2 regions of the Clostridium subterminale genome follow, and region 2 is predicted to be linked to the other one. Evidence: riboswitches for the same ligand, from Rfam matches in the RefSeq annotation. Region 2 holds a riboswitch; the other holds the start of a gene.

Region 1 (10,250 bases), on a different contig from region 2:
ATAATATTAAAACAAGAAGATATATTAGCAATCTTAGAATAAGTCATCTTAAAAAAATAAATAAGTCAGAATGCTCGTTTATTTTGTGTTATACTGCGTCAACAGAACCCTTAGATAGTGCTACTATCTGTGGAACCTGTCTCCTTGTCTAACTCAAAATATACTTCCCATCTTTGATTTGTTATTTATTTTCAGATGCCTAAGTAATATATCTTATAAGTTTAAAGAAAACAATTTAAATGTTAAGCTGGAAAATTCACATATAATAGGAGGTAAATGAATATGGCTAAAAGTATTTTATTCGGAGAAGAATCAAGAAGAGCTATGCAAAGAGGTGTAGATGTACTTGCAGATACAGTTAAGGTAACTTTAGGACCAAAAGGAAGAAATGTTATATTAGATAAAAAATTTGGTTCACCACTTATAACAAATGATGGTGTTACAATAGCTAGAGAAATAGAACTTGAAGATGCATATGAAAATATGGGTGCACAACTTGTAAAAGAAGTTGCAAACAAAACAAATGATGTAGCTGGAGACGGAACTACAACTGCTACAGTACTTGCTCAAGCTATCATAAGAGAAGGACTTAAGAACGTAACAGCTGGTTCAAATCCAATGTTATTAAGAAATGGTATAAGAATGGCTGTAGATACAGCAGTTGAAGAAATAAAGAAATACTCTAGACAAGTAGATGGAAAAGAAGACATAGCAAGAGTTGCAGCAATATCAGCAGCAGACGAAGAAGTTGGAGCTCTAATAGCTACAGCGATGGATAAAGTAGGTAACGAAGGTGTTATCGCTGTAGAAGAGTCTAAAACAATGGGAACAGAACTTGATGTTGTTGAAGGTATGCAATTTGATAGAGGATATTTAAGTGCATATATGGTAACTGACACAGATAAGATGGAAGCTGTACTTGATAATCCATACATTTTAATAACTGATAAGAAAATATCTAATATCCAAGAATTACTTCCAATTCTTGAGCAAATAGTACAACAAGGTAAAAAACTTTTAATAATCGCTGAAGATGTTGAAGGTGAAGCAATAGCTACTTTAGTAGTTAATAAATTAAGAGGAACATTTACATGTGTTGCTGTTAAAGCTCCTGGCTTTGGAGATAGAAGAAAAGAAATGCTTGAAGATATAGCTATATTAACAGGAGGTACAGTAATTTCAGAAGAATTAGGATACGACATTAAAGATGCAACTATCGATATGTTAGGAAAAGCTGATAGTGTTAAAATTACTAAAGAAAATACTGTTATCGTAAATGGAAAAGGTAAGAGTGAAGATATAGCATCTAGAGTAAATCAAATTAAGAAACAAATGGAAGATACGACTTCTGAATTTGATAAGGAAAAATTAAATGAAAGACTTGCAAAACTTGCTGGTGGAGTTGCAGTAATCAAAGTTGGTGCTGCTACTGAAACAGAATTAAAAGAGAAAAAATTAAGAATAGAAGATGCTCTTGCTGCTACAAAAGCTGCAGTTGAAGAAGGTATCGTTGCAGGTGGTGGAACTGTTTATATCAATGCAATAGAGGCAGTTGCTAAACTAACTTCAGATGTTTCAGAAATCCAAGTAGGTATCAATATTGTAAGAAGAGCTCTTGAAGAGCCATTAAGACAAATAGCTACAAATGCTGGTGCAGAAGCTTCAGTAGTAGTTGAAAGAGTTAGAAATTCAGCTACAGAAATAGGATATGATGCATTAAGTGCTGAATATGTAGATATGATTAAAGCTGGAATAGTTGACCCAACTAAAGTTACAAGAAGCGCACTTCAAAATGCTGCATCTGTAGCTGCAACATTCTTAACAACAGAAGCTGCTGTTGTTGATATTCCAGATAAGAACCCAGCTCCAATGCCAGGTGGCCCAGGAATGGGAATGGACGGAATGTACTAAAATAAATAATAAAAAATAAAATTAAGACTTTCATGAGGTTTTCATGAAAGTCTTTTTATATACAAAAAAACTTAATTACGATAAATTTTAGTGTTAGATGTTATAAAATAATACATAACAAGGAAAAAAACTAGAAGTATAATACAAAATATAGTATAATATGTTTAAATATTTATAAATTTATATTTTTACATCAAAAATTTATAAAGCAATAAAATGATTTTAGATACAATGATGCAACTTTTTTATTTGGGTACCTTGAAAGTTGTTGAGTTAATGGTACAACCGGCTAAATTATTAATTTAGTCGGTTTTTTTGTGTTCATTTATATGCATATATGTAAAAATGTGGTACAATAGTTTTAAAATAGAAATAAATGTAAAAGGATAATAAATAATGGGTTTTATAGTATTTTTATATGGAATAGTAATAGGAAGTTTTTTAAATGTATGTATTTATAGAATACCTAATAATCAGTCATTAATTAGTCCACCCTCTCATTGTGGAAATTGTGATACTAGATTGAAATGGAAGGATTTAATACCAATAGGAAGTTATCTATGGCTTAAGGGTAAATGTAGATACTGTGATTCTAAGATTTCTATGAGGTATCCATTAGTAGAAGGACTTACAGGCATTTTATTAGTAGGAATATATCTAAGATATGGTATAGGGTTAAACTTTTTTAAGTACTCTCTTTTAACTTTATTTTTAATAGTGATAGCCCTTATAGATTATGATACTACAGATGTATATTCTAGCGTAGTTTATAGTGGAATGGCAGTGGGGATAATCTTTATCATTATAGAAGCTGTAGGATATTCTCACAGTATAACTACTTATATTATTGGTGGATTAATAGGTCTTGGTGTTATTGGTTTAATATATGTTTTAACTGGTGGCATGGGTGCTGGAGATATTGAGATAGCAGTATTATGTGGATTGTTCCTAGGATGGAAATTAGAGATATATTTTTTACTCATATCCTTTATTATAGGGGGATCAATTGCAGTTACTCTAATTGCACTAAAAAAGAAATTGAAGGATGAGTATATTCCTTTAGGACCAAGCTTAGCAATGGGAGCATATATAGTTTTAATCATAGGAGAACAATACATATTAAATTTTATTTAGTATGAGAAGTTTTAAGAAATTAAAAGAAATATAAAACTTTTAGATAAAATCACGTAAATTAATTGTAAAGGTGAGGTGGGATAAATGGCAAGGAATACTGTTAGACTAGGTGACTTGCTAGTAAGAGCAAATAAGATTACCAGGTCACAATTATCAGAAGCCTTAGAAATTCAAAAGGTAAAGAGAAAGAAATTAGGAGAATTACTAATTGAAGAAGGTATTGTAACAGAGGATATTATTATAGAGGTACTTCAAGAACAGCTAGGTATTGAAAGGGTAACTTTGAGTAATATAGATGTAGACTCTAAGGCAGTTAAATTAGTTAATGAAGGCTTATGTAGAAAATATGAACTATTCCCTTTTTATACTGCTGATGGAGTAATAAAGGTAGCTGTGTCAGATCCTTTAAATATATTTGCAATGGATGATGTAGCTATAACCACAGGACTAAGAGTAGAGCCTTATATATCCACAAAGGATGATATACATAAGGCTACAGAAAAATATTATTCAGATAGAAATGTGGAAAGTGCTGTAGAGGAGATAACTAGGTCTAGGATAGTATTTCAAAATAAGACGGAAGATTTAGAAAAGATTGATGAAGTTAAAAATGCTCCCACAGTAAAACTAGTAGACTCTCTACTTAAAAATGCAGTGGAGCAAAGAGCTTCAGATATTCATATAGAGCCCTATGAAAAATATATAAGAGTTAGATATAGAAACGATGGTCAGTTAGAGGAGATATCGTCCTTAAATATTGATGTACTTCCAGGAATAGTTACTAGAATAAAAATTTTAGCAGATCTTAACATAGCTGAGAGAAGGATTCCTCAGGATGGAAGAATAGTTACTGTAATCAACAATAAAAATATAGACATGCGTGTGTCTATAATACCTCTTATTACCGGAGAAAAGGTTGTGATAAGAATACTAGATAGAAGTAACTATAAAATTGGAAAAGATAATTTGGGAATGAGTAGTGAGGATATAAAAAAACTTGAAAATATTATATCTGCTCCCCATGGAATAATTTTAGTAACAGGACCTACAGGAAGCGGAAAATCTACCACCTTATATACTATTTTAGGAGAACTTAATGATACTAATAAAAACATAGTCACTGTAGAAGACCCTGTGGAATACTCCATGGATGGAATAAATCAAGTGAATGTAAATAGTAAGGTAGGACTTACCTTTGCTACAGGATTAAGATCTATATTAAGACAAGACCCAGATGTAGTGATGGTGGGAGAGATAAGAGATAGTGAGACCGCTGAAATTGGTATAAGAGCTGCTATAACAGGTCACTTAGTTCTTAGTACACTGCACACTAATGACGCACCATCCTCAGTAATAAGACTTATAGATATGGGAATAGAGCCTTTCTTAGTAGCTACTGCTATAAAAGGAGTAATAGCTCAAAGGCTTGTGAGAAGAATATGTCCAAGCTGTAAGGAAGCCTATGAAGGGGATGAAGCTGAAAGGAAATTGCTCAGTTTAAATGCTGATGATAAGATAACTCTTCATAGAGGAAAGGGATGTGCTAGCTGTAATTATACTGGTTACAGTGGTAGGCTAGGCGTCTATGAAATAATAAATGTAGATAGAGATATAAAGGATTTGATTATAAAGTCTAATAATACAGAAGAACTAAAGGATGAAGCTGTGAAAAAAGGAATGAAGACTTTGTCAGATAGTTGCAGAGAATTAGTTCTTAATGGTGAAACAACTATGGAAGAAATGATGAAGATAATATTTATGGATAACTTGTAGAGGAAGGAGATCTAAATTATGTCTAAATATAAATATAAGGCTATTAGCTCTAAGGGTGAAGTTATTCAAGGGGTACATGAATGTAAGAGTAGAGAAGATGTTTTAAATCTTATGATGTCTAATGGATATTCACCCCTATCCATTGAAGAAGCTTTAGGAAGTAAAGAAATTATTCTAGGAAAGAGAAACAAGGTTAATAACAAGGATATTTCTATATTTTGTAGACAATTAGCTACCATGATAGAAGCAGGAGTTTCCATAATTAATGCCATAAGTCTGTTATCAGAACAAATACCTAATAAAAAGCTTAGAGAAGTTCTTGGAAAAGTAGATGAAGATATAAGAAAAGGTGAAGAATTATCTGTAGCCATGGGTAAATACTCTAATGAATTTCCAACACTGCTTATCAGTATGATTCAGGTTGGAGAACAAAGTGGTACCTTAGATTCCATCATGAACAGGATGGCTACTTATTATGAAAAGCAAACAAAGATGAATGGTAAGCTTAAAAATGCCTTAATCTATCCAGGCATATTAGCTACAGTAACAGTTTTTGTAGTGGTATTTATTCTAACTTATATAATGCCAATGTTTATGGATATGTTTGAATCAGCAGGTTCAGAACTTCCAGCCATGACAAGGATAGTACTATCCATGGGAGATGCCATAAGGCACTACGGTATATTAATAGGTCTTGTTATTATAGGCTTAGTAGTAGGATTTAAATATTACACCAAGAGAGTTGACTCTGGAATTTATATGTACAGTAAATTTAAACTAAAAAAGTCTCTCTTTAAGGACTTAAATCAAAAAATTGTAGTATCGAGATTTGCGAGAGGACTATCCACAGTTCTAGGAGCAGGACTATCCATAGCCAGCTCCATTGATGTAGTATCTGCAGTACTAGAAAATAAATATGCAGATGTAAAACTAAAAATAGTAAAAGAAAGAATGTTAGCTGGAGATACACTATCCGATGCCATAAAGGAATCAGAGTTATTTCCACCTATGCTAGGGTCTATGATAAAAATCGGAGAAGAAGCTGGAGAACTAGACAACATACTAAGCAAAACAGCAGACTTCTACGACGAAGAGCTAGAAAGAGCAATAGAAGCCTTCACCACAATCCTAGATCCAATAATGCTAATAATAATGGGAGTAGTAGTAGGATTTCTAATAATCTCCATACTAACTCCAATGTTCGAAATGTACAACGTAATGTAATAGTGTTAATCAATGGGTGGTAGCCTTTGGGGGTTCGAGGAAGTACAAGCTAAGGTTATACCAATGCTTGTACCAATATGGTCTTAATTAGGTAAAACTCATTAAAATAAAATAAATAATCAGGAGGTCATTTAAAATGATAAAAAGAGCAAACAACAAAAAGAAAAAAGGATTTACCCTAATAGAGCTAATCATAGTTCTAGCAGTAATGGCAATCATAGCATTAATAGCTATACCAAACTTCACAGCAGTAAGAGAAAATTCTAAAATTAAAGCAGATAAGCAAAGCTGTGAAACAATTGAAAGAACAGTATTAATGTTAGTTTCAGATGAATCTATAACTGGAAACGGAACAATAGAACTAACTCCACCAGGAACAAACTTACCAGAAGAAGATGGTGATATAAAAGGTTCTAATGGAAGAACTGCTAAAGTAATAGTAGAAGAAGCATTAAATGAAGTTAAGGCACCTCAAGGTAAAGTTGGAGAAGTAAAGGCAACTTCTTACGAAATAAAAATCGAAGATGGTAAAGTTGATGCTGTAACAAAATAATTTAACTAACATATCTTATCAAACAAACATAAGTGTAAGGCCATCCTTTGCACTTATGTTTCTAAAAATAAATAAAACATTCCTCTACAAGCTTAAACACCATTTATATCAACACTTAAACCATGGAAGAACATAAAAACATAAAAAGCTAAAAACATTGAAATTGTTGAAAATTTTATAAAATACATATATAAAGAATTCGTGAAATAAACATGGAAATTCCATATCCTATACATAACTACTAAAACAGCAAAAACACTGCAAAGTATTGATGCCACAATAACTAGTTAACTATTTTAATAGTTTTATATATAAATATTTATATATTTTCATAGGTAAATAGTTTTATATAAAAAATTTTGTGTAGTTATATATTTACTCCGATGACTACTAGCTCTCTAATACCTCCATCTTCTTCGAAGTGGAAGTGAAGAGCTACTACGTCCCTGGATAACGATTTCTAAAGCTTCGAAGAAGCTAAGAACTCTGTTACTCCGATGACTACCAGCTCTATAATACCTCCAGCTTCTTCAAAGTGGGAGTAAAGAGCCGATACGTCCCTGGATAACGATTTCTAAGTATCGAAAATACTGATACTAAGAAATCTGTTTATTTCGAGATATTTCTCGGGTAATAAAGAAGATATATGAAATTTAATAGAAGTTATAAAAGAAAAACATTGAAATTGAAAGTTATTTAGGTAGCTAAGTTATTAGAACCTTAGTGCATATAAAATAGATATAAATATAATGATGAATAGCAATAAGCAAGGTGAAATTTATAAGTAATGAACAAGTCGAAATTATTATAATTAAAACAAAAATTCTTGTAATTAAATAAAAACTGATTTACATATTAAAGATTAATTGAATATAAAGGATTTGAGAAGAAGGGAGTGCTAATTTTGAGTTTGTTTAGCAAGTCTAAGGTAAATAAGAGTGAAGAGTTAAAGAATAAGGAAATTCAAGTAAATATAGATAATAGCACCTTATTAAATAAGGAAGGTTATCATAAAGGAATTGATGTTGAAAATTCTAATAAGGAATCCATATGGAACAGAGATATAAAATTACAGGATCTTAAGTTTAAAAAAATAAAAAAAGTTAATGATGATAAACCTGCTAAACCTAAGAGTATAAAACTTGTAAGTCTTGATATAGGATCCAAAGATATAAAAATAGTTGAGGGACAAGTTAAGAATGGAAAAATAAAGGTTTATAGCATGAGTAAAATAAAATCTCCAGAGGACATTATCCAAGATGGAGAACTTTACAACGAAGATTCCATTTTACTTAAATTAAAGGAGGAAATGAAAAGTTCAGGGATGAAATCTAAGAATATAGCTATGGTTTCTTCCTCATCTACAATTATAAGTAGAGAGCTTATAGTTCCTTATGTGGAGAATAGTGAAGAATTAAGAACTTTAGTTAATTATGAAATAGAGCAATTTTTAGCTATAAATTTAAATAATTATGTAATTCAATTTATGAGTTTGGAAGAAGTTATAGTGGATAGTGTTAGGAAACAAAAAATATTTACTATTATATATCCAAAGAATCTTATTGATTCCTATAGAAACTTAGTTGAAAAGCTACTTGTAAATCCATATTCCTTAGATATAACAAATAACTCCATAAGAAAGCTTAGTAGTATTGCAGAGATATACAATGTGGATTTAATAAAGAAAGAAGAATCTGTATTGTATTTAGACTTAGGTCATAAAAATATAAACTTATCTATAGTTAATAATAATAAATTAGAGTTTATAAGAGTTATACCAATTGGTGGAATAGAGATAGATAAGTTTATTGTTGATTTAAATGGAATATCCATGGAGGAAGCAGAGGAAGTAAAGAAGACTCAGGTTGAAGTAGGAAAGCATAGAAAAGAAAATGAACTTAATGACGGAGTGGTAGAAGTTATAGAAGGCTGGCTAGATGATTTAAACAGAATAATACAGTTCTATACTAATAAAAGTAATGGGAAAAAGATTAATCATATATATTTATACGGTGGAACTTCCAAGCTGAAGGGAATAGATGAATATATAGCCTTAAAGACTGGGATAGAAACTACAAAAATCATTACAGTTAACAATATAGAATTTGATAAAAATATAAATACAACAACTATTGAAGAATATGTTAATGCATTAGGTGCATTAATAAGATTGTAGGTGAGATTATGAATGATTTGAATTTTTTTTATGTGGATACAAATAAAGAAAGTGATGCAGAAGTAAAGAAAGCCATTTTTAGTGCGGCAGCTATAGTTGGTGTAGGTATTATAGGAACATTAGCATTTAATGCCTTTGGAATTTATAGAGCTGAAAGTTCAATAAGCAATCTTAATAATAAAATCAATGAAGAAGCTTTTGTAGAAAGTTATAAAGAAAGCTTAGCTGCAGCTACAGAGAAAGAAACCTTTTCTACCTATAACAGTAAGCTAAATGAAATCTTCCGTGGCATAACTGATAGAAATAAATTGAGTCCTGAGTTTATAGAGGAGATAAACTATACCCTTCCTAAAGAAGTGTATTTTAAGTCTATGAATTTTGCAGCGGGCTCTATAGAAATAAACGCTACAGCTACAAATAGAGAGGCTATTGCTGAGTTCCAACATAATATTAATAATATTGAATTCATAGAAGAATCTCATATAGGTGGTATAGTGTCAGATTTAGGTGAAGGAGAAAAAGAGGTCTTTACCTTTACTATGACCTGTAAACTAAAGGAGGCATACTATAATGAAAGTAAGTAAAAGAGAAAAATTTTTATTAGGAGTATTAGTCCTCGTAATAATATGTGCAGGATACTATAAGCTAGTTTATGAAAAGCAATATGCTAAATTTCAAGAAGTTAAACAGCAAGAATCAGAGTTAAATAAGAAATATAATGAGATGCTTACCAATATAAATACTATTACAAAGAATAAAAGTGATATAAAGATTTTGAAGGATAGTATAGGTTCAAAATCTATGCTTTTATATCCTGAAATGTATCAAGATAGAATAATCATAGAGCTAAACAAACTGCTAAATGAAGCTGGAATCAAGGGAAGCTTAACTTTTTCTGAGGTTACAATATCTCCAATAGAAGCTTATTTTTCTGAAGTAGCAGAAGCTAAGGCAAAACCATCCCTAGAGCAGGTAGTGGAAGAATCAAATAAAGAAAAGACCAAGGAAGATGTAGAAGGAAAACTTGAGGAAACTAAAGAGCTTGGAGAAGAACAAGCTGATAAAAGAGATGAAGGAGAATCAAAGGAAACTAAGGTAGAGCAGATGAAGGTATCTGTATCCTTTAATGGTACCTATAAAAATGTTACTAAGTTTGTAAAGATAGTATCAGAATATGAAAGACTTTTAGCTATGCCAAATATAAACATTACTGCCTCAGGAAATGATGAAGTATCTGGAACCTTAGACTTAGAATTTTACTCCATACCTAAAATCAATTCTTATGAAGATGCAAAATATTTAAAATGGCCTTTTGATGAGAAGTACGGAAAGGAAAATCCTTTTTTAGAGGGAAGTCAAAGTTTATTAGCATCAAGAACTAATGAGGAAAACAAGTATGTCATAGTTATGGCTTTAAAAGGTGTGAATTCAGATTTACCAAGCTTAACCTTAGGAAAGGAAGATGATTTAACTAGAGAA
Region 2 (10,250 bases):
CTAGTACAATCTGTTTCACATTTTCTTGGACAAATACGTCCGCATACTGCTGGAAATGGATTTTCTTGTTTGATAAGCTCAAGAGCTTCCCTATACCTTCCCTGAGATGCAAGTTTAACATAGCCTTGAACAGCAATATGAGCTGGGCAATTGGTTTTACAAGGACTTGTACCCGTATCAACTACATCTTTCCTATTTATTCGATAATCAGGATTCCATTTATCAGGACCCCAATCTGTATCCCTAGGGGTTTCTGTTCTTTTTATCTCAGTAGTAACTGGTGTTTTGGAACATAATTTTTGACCTAATTGTAGTGCATTAACAGGACAATTTTGAACACATTCTCCACAAGCAACGCATTTATCTTTGTCCACTTTAGAAACATAGTTTGAGCGTACCATATCAGCATTAATGAACATACTAGCAGTTCTTAAAGATAGACATGAACATCCACAGCAATTACAAATAGCATGAGTTTTACCTGAACCATCCAAATTAGGTATCTGATGCATTAAACCATTTTCCTCTGCTCTCTTAATAATTTCAAAGGCTTCTTCTCGAGTAATCTGTCGACCTCTCTTTGTACGTATATAATATTCTGCAGCATGCCCCATCTGAATACAAATATCTTCCTTCAGGTGACCGCAACCTTCTCCCATAGCTTCTCTTGCTGTACGACATGAACAATCAGCAACTGAGAAAATATCATTGTCATTAAGATATTTAGAAACTTCCTCATAGGATGCTCTTCTTGTTTCACCTTCAATAGCATGTTCTATAGGAATAACACGCATAAGACCTACCCCTACAGGAAAACTACCCGCTGTCTTAGGTCCTCTTACTCTTCCATAAGCTTCAAAAGCTCTGGGAATTTGAGGATACTTTTCAACATTCTTTTTATTGTTAACCATCATTTCCATGATGCCGGGAACCCATGTCTCATACCAAAATGTATCTACTCCATCAATTTCATTTACAAAACAAACACCTGCATCTGCTAATTCTAACAAAAGTTCTGTTGTTCTTTCTACAGATTTGCCACATAAAGGAGCAACATCTTTAGCTGTAACTTTTTTACGTATTTCCATACAAAGTACTACTTCGGCCATTTCCTCTGTAACAACAGGTTCAAGAATCATATACTCCGGATCTGTAGTTTTTATTTCATTTTTCGAGCCACGTTTCTTATTGCTGATGTGATTTGCAAGATCAAGTACCTTTTCCTTGACCATATATTATCCCTCCCAATAATAATTATATGTGAGCCATAACCCAAAATATAAACACTAATGTTACAATATATTATAAGTATGGCAAGTTTCTTTATTAGTAATAAGTATATGAAAATAGTCAGCACTTTTAGGTTTATTAAGTTATTAAAACAAAAGTAACTGAAATGAGCTGATTATTATCTATGGTCAAAATCACACAAAAATCGTTTTACATTTTTAATATTATGAATATTAAAAAAATTATTTATCCTTCCAACTATTTACTTGTGTACGTATCCAGTCAACCCATTCACCAATTCCATCTCCATTTTTAGCTGAGATTGGAATAACTTTAATATTGGGATTCAGTTTTTTTACTCTCTCTTTTACTGCCTCTAAATCAAATTCAAAATAGTCTGCTGCATCCATTTTATTAACTAATAAAACATCAACTATAGAAAACATTAAAGGATATTTTAAAGGTTTATCATCCCCCTCAGGTATGCTTAGAATCATAGCATTTTTAGATGCACCAGTGTCAAATTCCGCTGGACACACCAAATTACCGACATTCTCTAATATTACAAAATCAACATTTTCAGTTCCAAGCCCCTCTAAACCTTGTCTAGTCATATCAGCATCAAGATGACACATTCCTCCTGTGTGCAACTGAATTACTTTAGCACCAGTCTGTGAAACCTTATGTGCATCAACATCTGAATCAATATCAGCTTCTAAAATACCAATATTCATTTCATTTTTCAAAGCCTCAATTGTTCTTAAAACGGTCGTCGTTTTCCCAGAACCAGGTGATGACATGAGATTTAATAAAAAGACCCCATCTTTTTTTAAATCCTCTCTAAGTAGTTCTGCCTGACGGTCATTGTTGTCAAAAACATTTTGCTTGATTTCTAAAACTTTATATGCCTCCATATAACCTCTCCCCCATTTCATACTTAATTTAGGTTATTTTATTGAAGTAGCCTCTAATATATAATTACCAGCTATCCCACAATATAACATAACAGTTGTTATGTTTATGATATAATACATATTTTCCTTTGTCAATGAATTAACATTCAAAATAATAAATATATTGCGAAAATATTAAATGCTATATTCTTTAAACAATAGTACTGTGATAAAGGAAAACCTATATTGTAAAATTATGATATACTATTTATAAATGGGGTGAATAATATGGACGCTAATCAACAAAATCAAAAAAAACAACGTATTTTAGATGCCGCAATTAGTGTATTTATAGAAAATGGCTTTGAAGAAACAAGTTTGCGTGAAATAGCCTCAGCTGCTGGTCTTACTACTGGTGCCATATACCATCATTTTAAGAATAAGGACGAGCTATTCTACCATGCAGTAAAGGAAGCTACGTACTTTGCTCAAAAGCTCTCTGAAAAAGATGAAAGTAGTAATCTTAAAAGCACTGAAAATATGTTAAATGAAATTAGTAATAAAGTTAGAGAACGTATGTCAAAAGTTAATGAGCAACGCCTTTTAGTTCTATTAATAGGTTATGTGTTATCAAAAGGTGGATCTCTTAGTGAAAGCCTTAAACAAGATTATAATGAAATAATCAACAAAGTAGCAGATATGTACTTTTACGCATTTGGTATTGAAAATGAAGACTATAAAAAAAGTCTTGCTACTATTTTAATAGCAGCACTAGATGGTATTGCAATGCAATATTCCCTTGGGGTATTAAAGCAGGAAGATGAAAAGTTTAAGGACACCTTTGTTAATTTTTTTGTAGAAAGCATTCCTGCATTTATGCAAAAAAAATAAACTCTAAGCTAAGTTACATAAAACAAGGATACTTGTAATCTCTACACAGTACCCTTGTTTTTACTATTATTAAAAGAAATAGTATCCATCCCCACCTAGTTTTTTAGCTTTATACATTGCTCTATCTGCTTCTAATATTAGTTCATCAATATCATTAGCCTCATCGGGTAATATACTAATACCTATGCTTAAAGATATTTTTATTTGCTCTTCTTTACAATATAAAATTTCAGTACTATTATTAATTCTGGAGGCTACAGCTTCGCAATCATGGTAACTCTTTATAGAATGTAGCAATATTAAAAATTCATCTCCACCAAATCTAGCAATTATATCCCCATTTCTAGTAGATTCTTTTAATATTTTAGCTACATGAATGAGAACCTCGTCACCTTTTTTATGTCCATATGTATCATTTATATATTTGAATTTATCAACATCTATAAACATAAGCCCTAAAAGACTATTATTTCTTTTAGCATTATTATAAAATTCATCTGCCATTTTATAAAATAATGTTCTATTTGCTACACCTGTTAGTCCATCATAATAAGCTAATTTATTAATAGTTTTTTCCTTTTCCTTTAATTCTTTATTTAAAATATATAATTCATTCACATATTTTTTTAGTTGATCGATACGTAAAAATTGATTAGTCACATCAATAAATTCAATAAGTATAAAATTCAAATTATCTTTCTCTATTCTACTTATCTTTAAATTTAAATTTTTATTATTACTTAGCAAATCTTTATGCATTGCTGCTGAAAAAAATATTTTTCTTCCATCATTGACTATGCACTTCATTGTATCTTTAAAATAACCTTTATTCAGACTTGGAATAATATCATATATACAGCTATTTATTACCTTATCCTCACTAATATGAGTTAAACATTCCATATAGCTATTCCAAAATAAAACTTTTAAATCTTCGTCTAATATTATTATTCCTTCATCTATACTATCTAATATATTATATAAAATTCTATCCACAGAAATCATCTTCTATCATTCCTACTTTATTTAATAATTGACTTAATGAACTTAAAGTAAGATTAATTATTATAGCACCTGCTATTTCTGAATTGTCTATTTTAAAGGTTATATATAGCATCAAAATATGCTCATACTCTTTGCTCTTTATATTTTTTTCAAAATCTACTTTATTAAATACGTTAACTTCTGGTAAAGTATAATTTAATCTTAATTTTAGATAATTTCCTATTTCTCCAATTATTGAATTTAATATTATATTACCAATTTCCTTTATAATATCAAAATCTATATCAGTAAAATTCATATTACTTAGTTGATTTTCATCATTTTCATTTAAACACAGGTCTATAAATGTTCTCATTTTATCTGCTGGAAATATTAAACTTGCCTTTCCTCTCAGTTCATCTTCAAATGCTATAGAGGATACCATTATAGTTCCTTGCATTACTTGTGGAAGATAATCATCTATTGCTATTGTTTTTTCATTTAAACTTAAAATTTTCAAATTTGGTACATTTAATAATATTTTTTTATTTATTATTTCAGACAGTATACTCGCTGATTTACCAACACTTATATTAAATAACTCTTTTAATATATCTTCTCTTTCTACTCTATTATTCATTTCGAACATTCCTTATTATCTCACATATAGATTTGGCTTTTTCTTCAGTAAAGGGCTTGTTTATAAATTCTATTACCCCATATGATTCTATTTCTTCTTTTATACTTTTTTGAACATCTGCAGAAACTACAATTATTTTTGCATTAGAATCATACTCATTTATTAGTTTTATCAGTTCTCCTCCATTTAATTTAGGCATTAATAAATCCACAAATGTATAATCAGGTTTAATACTTTTGTACTTTTCTAATCCTTCTTCTCCATCCTTTGCAAAATAAGTGTTTACACCATCTAAATATTTTACAATTAAGTTACCTATTATTTTTTGAGAAAAAGTAGAATCATCAATAATTAAAATATTCATTTTTACATATACCTCCTATGTTTAGTTATGTAATAATTCATCAAATATAAAATTAAAACCCTATATTCATAAAATTATGAATATAGGGTCGGTTGCATCACTAACTCCATACATATAAGATGCCCAAACTAAATATGTATTTCACAGTTTCCCTTGTATTTTAATCCAATTTAAATTATAACATTTAAATATTATCATTTAATATAAACTGTTTCAATAGTTATTTATCTTAATTTTCAAAGTTATACTTTAATTGGGTTAGTTGACTAATCTTTTATTTGCTCATGCATGTGTCATTTTTATAATGAAAACTCTAATTGATAATCTCTTGTGTCATTTTCATATAGTTCTTGATTTATTTCCTCCGCTTCTTTACATCCTATTGAAAAATAAAAAGCAATTGTTTCTTCAGCAGAACCTGCACAAATATAAATTTTATCTGCTTTCCACTCTCTTGCAACATTTGCAGAAAGTATGAATAACCTTTTGCCTATTCCTTTATTTCTACATTCTAAAGTTATGAAAAGTTGATCTAATAAAACATAATTAAATTTTTCACCAAAAAATTTACGGTTAACTGTTGAAAATCCCAATAATTTGTTATTCGTATCAAAAGCACCAATGGCACTTCCACCACTTAAAATAGTTTTTTTCAACTCTCTAAGATGGTATTCATACCCATTTGGCCAATCACAATCATGATAATTGATTTCCACTAATTTACGGTTTCCATCCACCTCTCTCCATGCCTTTCCTATATATTGAGATGGATTCATTTTGTTTATATGCTCACATTCTCCTAATTCTAATTTTCTATATATAACATTTGACATACTTTTACCTCCCCATATTTATGTATAGTAACCTTGACTATATAATACTTTGAACTCTTTAGAAATTACCTTTTTCTATTAAGTTCTTTACAATAACTCTACTTTTTCATCTTTTATTTACATAATACACATATTCAAGTAAAAAGCCAATAACTCAAGCTTTAATGCTTGAATTTATTTTTCCTGCATACTTTAGTAAAATCTTCGTTTTCGATTAAAGTTTTATTTTGAGTGAATAATTAACGAAGTACTATCCTAAAATAGTATTGATATAGGTAACTATATGTTTTAATAATGCTTGTCTAAAGGTAAATTCCTGCATTCAAAGTGATTTTATTAAAATTTTGAATTTAATCATATTCACCTTTAGATTAGATTTACACTAATTTTAATGATAATTTCAAAATAAATTATACTTTCAAATTATTTATTTTATAGGACATTTATGTAAAGGTGTCCATTAATTAATTGAAAATTCATATGCTTTTCCACTTCACATTAGTGAAGATTCATGATAAACTTATTTTTACCAAAGTATTTCCTAGTAACAAATTTAAATTCACTTCACCTTACTTAGTTTTTATCTTACGTAATAGGAGGAAAAATATTATGAAAAATCTAATGAAGAAATGGAATAAATTAAGTTTAGTAAAAAGAATAATTATAGGCCTAATCATTGGTATTATATTGGCGGTAACCATTCCTGATGTTGCAAAGCCATTATCAATTTTTGGTTCTTTATTTGTCGGTGCTTTAAAAGCCATTGCACCTATACTAGTATTATTTTTGGTAACGGGAGCCATTTCACAACACAAAAGTGGTCATGAAACCAATATGAAAACTGTTATCATTCTTTATCTTTTAGGAACATTCTTAGCAGGACTTGTTGCTGTTATTGCAAGCTTTATGTTCCCAGTAAGCCTAACCCTTGTAGCTGGTGTTGAAAACATCACGCCTCCTGGTGGTGTGGTGGAAGTTCTTAAGGCATTACTATTAAACTTAGTTGATAATCCAGTAAAAGCACTTTTTAATGCAAATTACATCGGTATATTAGCTTGGGCAGTAATTCTAGGATTCGCTTTGAAAAATGCAGCTAATTCTACAAAATTAATTATTTCTAATATTTCTGATGCATTATCTCAAATGGTTGTATGGGTTATAAGCTTTGCACCCTTAGGAATCATGGGTCTAGTAGTTGATACTATTGTTACAAGTGGAATAGCTTCACTACTTAGCTATGGAAAATTACTTTTACTTCTGCTTGGTTGTATGGTCTTTGTAGCTCTTGTTGTAAACCCAATTATGGTGTACGTAGCTATTCGTCAAAACCCATACCCACTTGTATTTAAATGCTTAAAAGAAAGTGGAATTACAGCATTCTTTACACGTAGTTCAGCTGCTAACATTCCTGTAAATATGAGTTTATGTGAAGAACTAGGTTTAGATAAAGATACTTACTCAGTATCAATTCCATTAGGTGCTACCATCAACATGGCTGGTGCAGCTATTACAATTTCTGTTTTGACTCTTGCAGCTGTTCATACTCTTGGTATCCAAGTAGATGTTGGTACAGCAATAATTCTTAGTGTACTTTCTGCTGTAAGTGCTTGTGGTGCTTCCGGAGTTGCTGGTGGATCACTATTACTTGTTCCTCTAGCATGTAGCTTATTCGGAGTTCCAGGTGACATTGCTATGCAGGTAGTTGGTGTAGGATTTATCGTAGGTGTTATACAAGATTCAGCCGAAACTGCACTTAACTCATCCACAGATGCACTGTTCACAGCAACAGCTGAATTTAGTAAATGGCGTAAAGAAGGTAAAAAAATTAATATTACTAAATAAAATTTAAATGTAGTGCAATTTTTACACTTATAAGTAAAAAAGCCTCCTAAGAATAGTCTATAACCTATCCTAGGAGGCTTTAAAACCTTATAAACAACTAAATTCCACTTAACATATCAATAATATATAAAAAGGTGATGAAAAAATTCATCGCCTAAATATTACTTCTTAAATATTCCAAAAGGTTTTCCAACAGGTAAAAATACTCTTCCAAAATGAGTATTTAATACTGCAGCTGCTGAACCATAGAATGATACTAAAGCTATTCCTAACTCTGAATAAGCAGCTAGTATATGTGTTCCATGTTCCATTATTCCAAAAGTCGTTAGCGTAAGTCCTAAGAATAGGAAATCTATCAACACAAATATTGTAAATAATACCTTATGAGTTTCCATAGCTCCTATAGTCATAAATATTGTAAATATTAAATAACCTAAATAAGCAACTCCTAATTGATTTATGTCAGCTTTAGCCGCTAACTCTGGTCCAAATACTCCATTTTGAATTAACCAGGTAAAACCTACTGCATACCAGAAAAATGCATAAGCTCCGAAAGCTGTTGCTCCAAAAGTATTATTGTGCTTAAAATCATTTATACAAGCAAATAATTGTGCTGTTGCTCCTAAAAATATTGCCCATGGTAATACTAAAGATACTCCATCTGTTAATCCTAACTTTTGAGATGATGCTACTAATGTTACCATTGCTAGTCCAAATAAACCTAGTGCCGACGGATCAGCTACCACTACTTTAACCTTTGTTTCCTGCATAATACCCTCCTAATTTACGTTCACATAAATTTCATACTTTAAAACAATAACAAATATATTGGGTATTGTCAATAAAAATAAAGTTAGTGATTATGTGTTTATTTTCTTTGCATTTATTTCTAAACTTCTTTTTTATTAATAGCAATGCTTAGTGCTATTACAGATAATATAAATGTAATTGACACTCCCACCATAATGCCGTATGGTTCCCAGATTCCAAAATCAATGGAAAATCCTGTCATGCTAAGTGGTATCTGAGAGCTTGCCATAGGTATTGAATTTAGTAAAAATTTTATAAAGTTTGTTGATAGTGATTCAAATTTACTTGCAACCATAAAAAATATGCTTAAACTAACACCTGAAGCTATAGCTATGGTAGTTTTCTTTGTTTTGAGAGAAATATATCCCATTAAAGTTGACAAAGCAAGAATCCCAAGGATTTCTGCTAGTACCATCACCATGATGGCTTGTCCTATGGAAAAATTTCCAAAAGAAAATAGGCTAATCATCTTAAAACTACTTTTTAATGCTTTTAATCCCACAGTAGAACTGATGATTCCTACTGTTCCCAAAGTAACAATCAGAGTCAATAAAATCCCATAAAAAATTACTGGTAAAATTCTAATAATCATATTCTTTTTATAAGCTTTAGTAGTTTTAATAATTTCCATACTCTCATCTTCAAAACTATCAGAATAAGTTTCTGAGGCAAAGAATGTTACCAAAAATAAAATGATTGTAAAAATTATTTGTATATTGCTAATAGCAATTGAATAAGTGTGGTATCCAAAATATTGCACAAAGGGAATTTTCACTTCATTTAATTTGCTCATTCCTGCTTCTTGTTCTTCTATTGGAAACCTTTTAAGTAAGGTTTTAAATTTATTTCTCCAGCAATTATAGAATTCCTTAGCATATTTATCAGGGTAATTTGAGATTTTACTTTCTGTGTATAAAACTCCTTGATAACTATTTACGAGACTGTCAATTATCGAAATTTGTGATTCATAATAGTAATCTTGAGATTTTTCATCTCTCACTTTCTCTAAGACTAAAAAAAGATTCTTCTCTGTAATGTCTCCCTCATAGGAAACCTCTCCTTTTAAATTAGAAACAATATCTTTTTCATCATTTACTATTATAAAATTCAAACCTAAAGTTATAATTAAAATACCTAATATAGAAAACAATACGTATTTTGTACATAAGCGACGCTTCATTTCTAGTAAAAACATAACTTTACCTCCTAACGTACTTCAATGAACTCATTATCCAACTGATAAGGAACGTCAACAAGCTAATGATCAAACTAAATGTTAAAGACAAAATCACTTTACCAAATGCGGAAACTACAGGAACCATAGTAAATTTAGAGAATGAAAATACCAAACTGCCTGGTAATATTAAACTCATTGCTTTCAATATTGGATTATTTAAATTCATCATAGCAGATAATAAAAATCCACTTACAAGGACTAGCACGGAAATGCTCATTGCTGTTGATTTTTTCTTACTTATAGATGAAATTAAAGTCGCAAATGCAGAAAATGTAATTATTCCAATTAGTCCCAACCTAATCATCTTTCCCATTACTTCACCTAAATTATAGGGTACAATAGTTGTTGTCCATAACTGAGCTGATGTTTCAAGGGCATTTGCTGGAAGATAATGCTTTAAAATTGCTATATATGTTCCCATTCCAACCATATATATTAAAAGCCCCATAATAATTGGTATGAAAAGTTTAGCAGATAATAGTTTATTTCTTCCCCCTTTTGTTGTAGATATGATTTCATCCAATCC

The links. A riboswitch is a leader RNA that binds a small molecule or an ion and turns the genes downstream of it on or off. The one in region 2 is predicted to bind cyclic di-GMP.
Region 1: it holds a riboswitch for cyclic di-GMP, as region 2 does, so the genes downstream of both, ABDZ93_RS16170 (prepilin peptidase) here and ABDZ93_RS17240 (response regulator) in region 2, are expected to answer to the same signal.

What each region holds. Positions count from the first base shown of each region.
Region 1 is NZ_BAAACI010000007.1:551,948-562,197, reverse strand. Features, by position in the region: gene groES (co-chaperone GroES) at 1-42, shown strand, start outside; gene groL (chaperonin GroEL) at 283-1,911, shown strand; cyclic di-GMP riboswitch class II at 2,127-2,211, shown strand; gene ABDZ93_RS16170 (prepilin peptidase) at 2,308-3,045, shown strand; gene ABDZ93_RS16165 (GspE/PulE family protein) at 3,130-4,818, shown strand; gene ABDZ93_RS16160 (type II secretion system F family protein) at 4,837-6,042, shown strand; gene ABDZ93_RS16155 (type II secretion system protein) at 6,179-6,595, shown strand; gene pilM (pilus assembly protein PilM) at 7,500-8,771, shown strand; gene ABDZ93_RS16145 (PilN domain-containing protein) at 8,780-9,355, shown strand; gene ABDZ93_RS16140 (hypothetical protein) at 9,342-10,250, shown strand, end outside.
Region 2 is NZ_BAAACI010000008.1:151,483-161,732, forward strand. Features, by position in the region: gene ABDZ93_RS17215 (FAD-dependent oxidoreductase) at 1-1,232, opposite strand, end outside; gene hypB (hydrogenase nickel incorporation protein HypB) at 1,473-2,144, opposite strand; gene ABDZ93_RS17225 (TetR/AcrR family transcriptional regulator) at 2,412-3,014, shown strand; gene ABDZ93_RS17230 (diguanylate cyclase domain-containing protein) at 3,084-4,010, opposite strand; gene ABDZ93_RS17235 (chemotaxis protein CheC) at 4,003-4,638, opposite strand; gene ABDZ93_RS17240 (response regulator) at 4,631-5,002, opposite strand; cyclic di-GMP riboswitch class II at 5,081-5,163, opposite strand; gene ABDZ93_RS17245 (GNAT family N-acetyltransferase) at 5,302-5,835, opposite strand; gene sstT (serine/threonine transporter SstT) at 6,445-7,677, shown strand; gene ABDZ93_RS17255 (acetate uptake transporter) at 7,839-8,447, opposite strand; gene ABDZ93_RS17260 (hypothetical protein) at 8,567-9,682, opposite strand; gene ABDZ93_RS17265 (ABC transporter permease) at 9,687-10,250, opposite strand, start outside.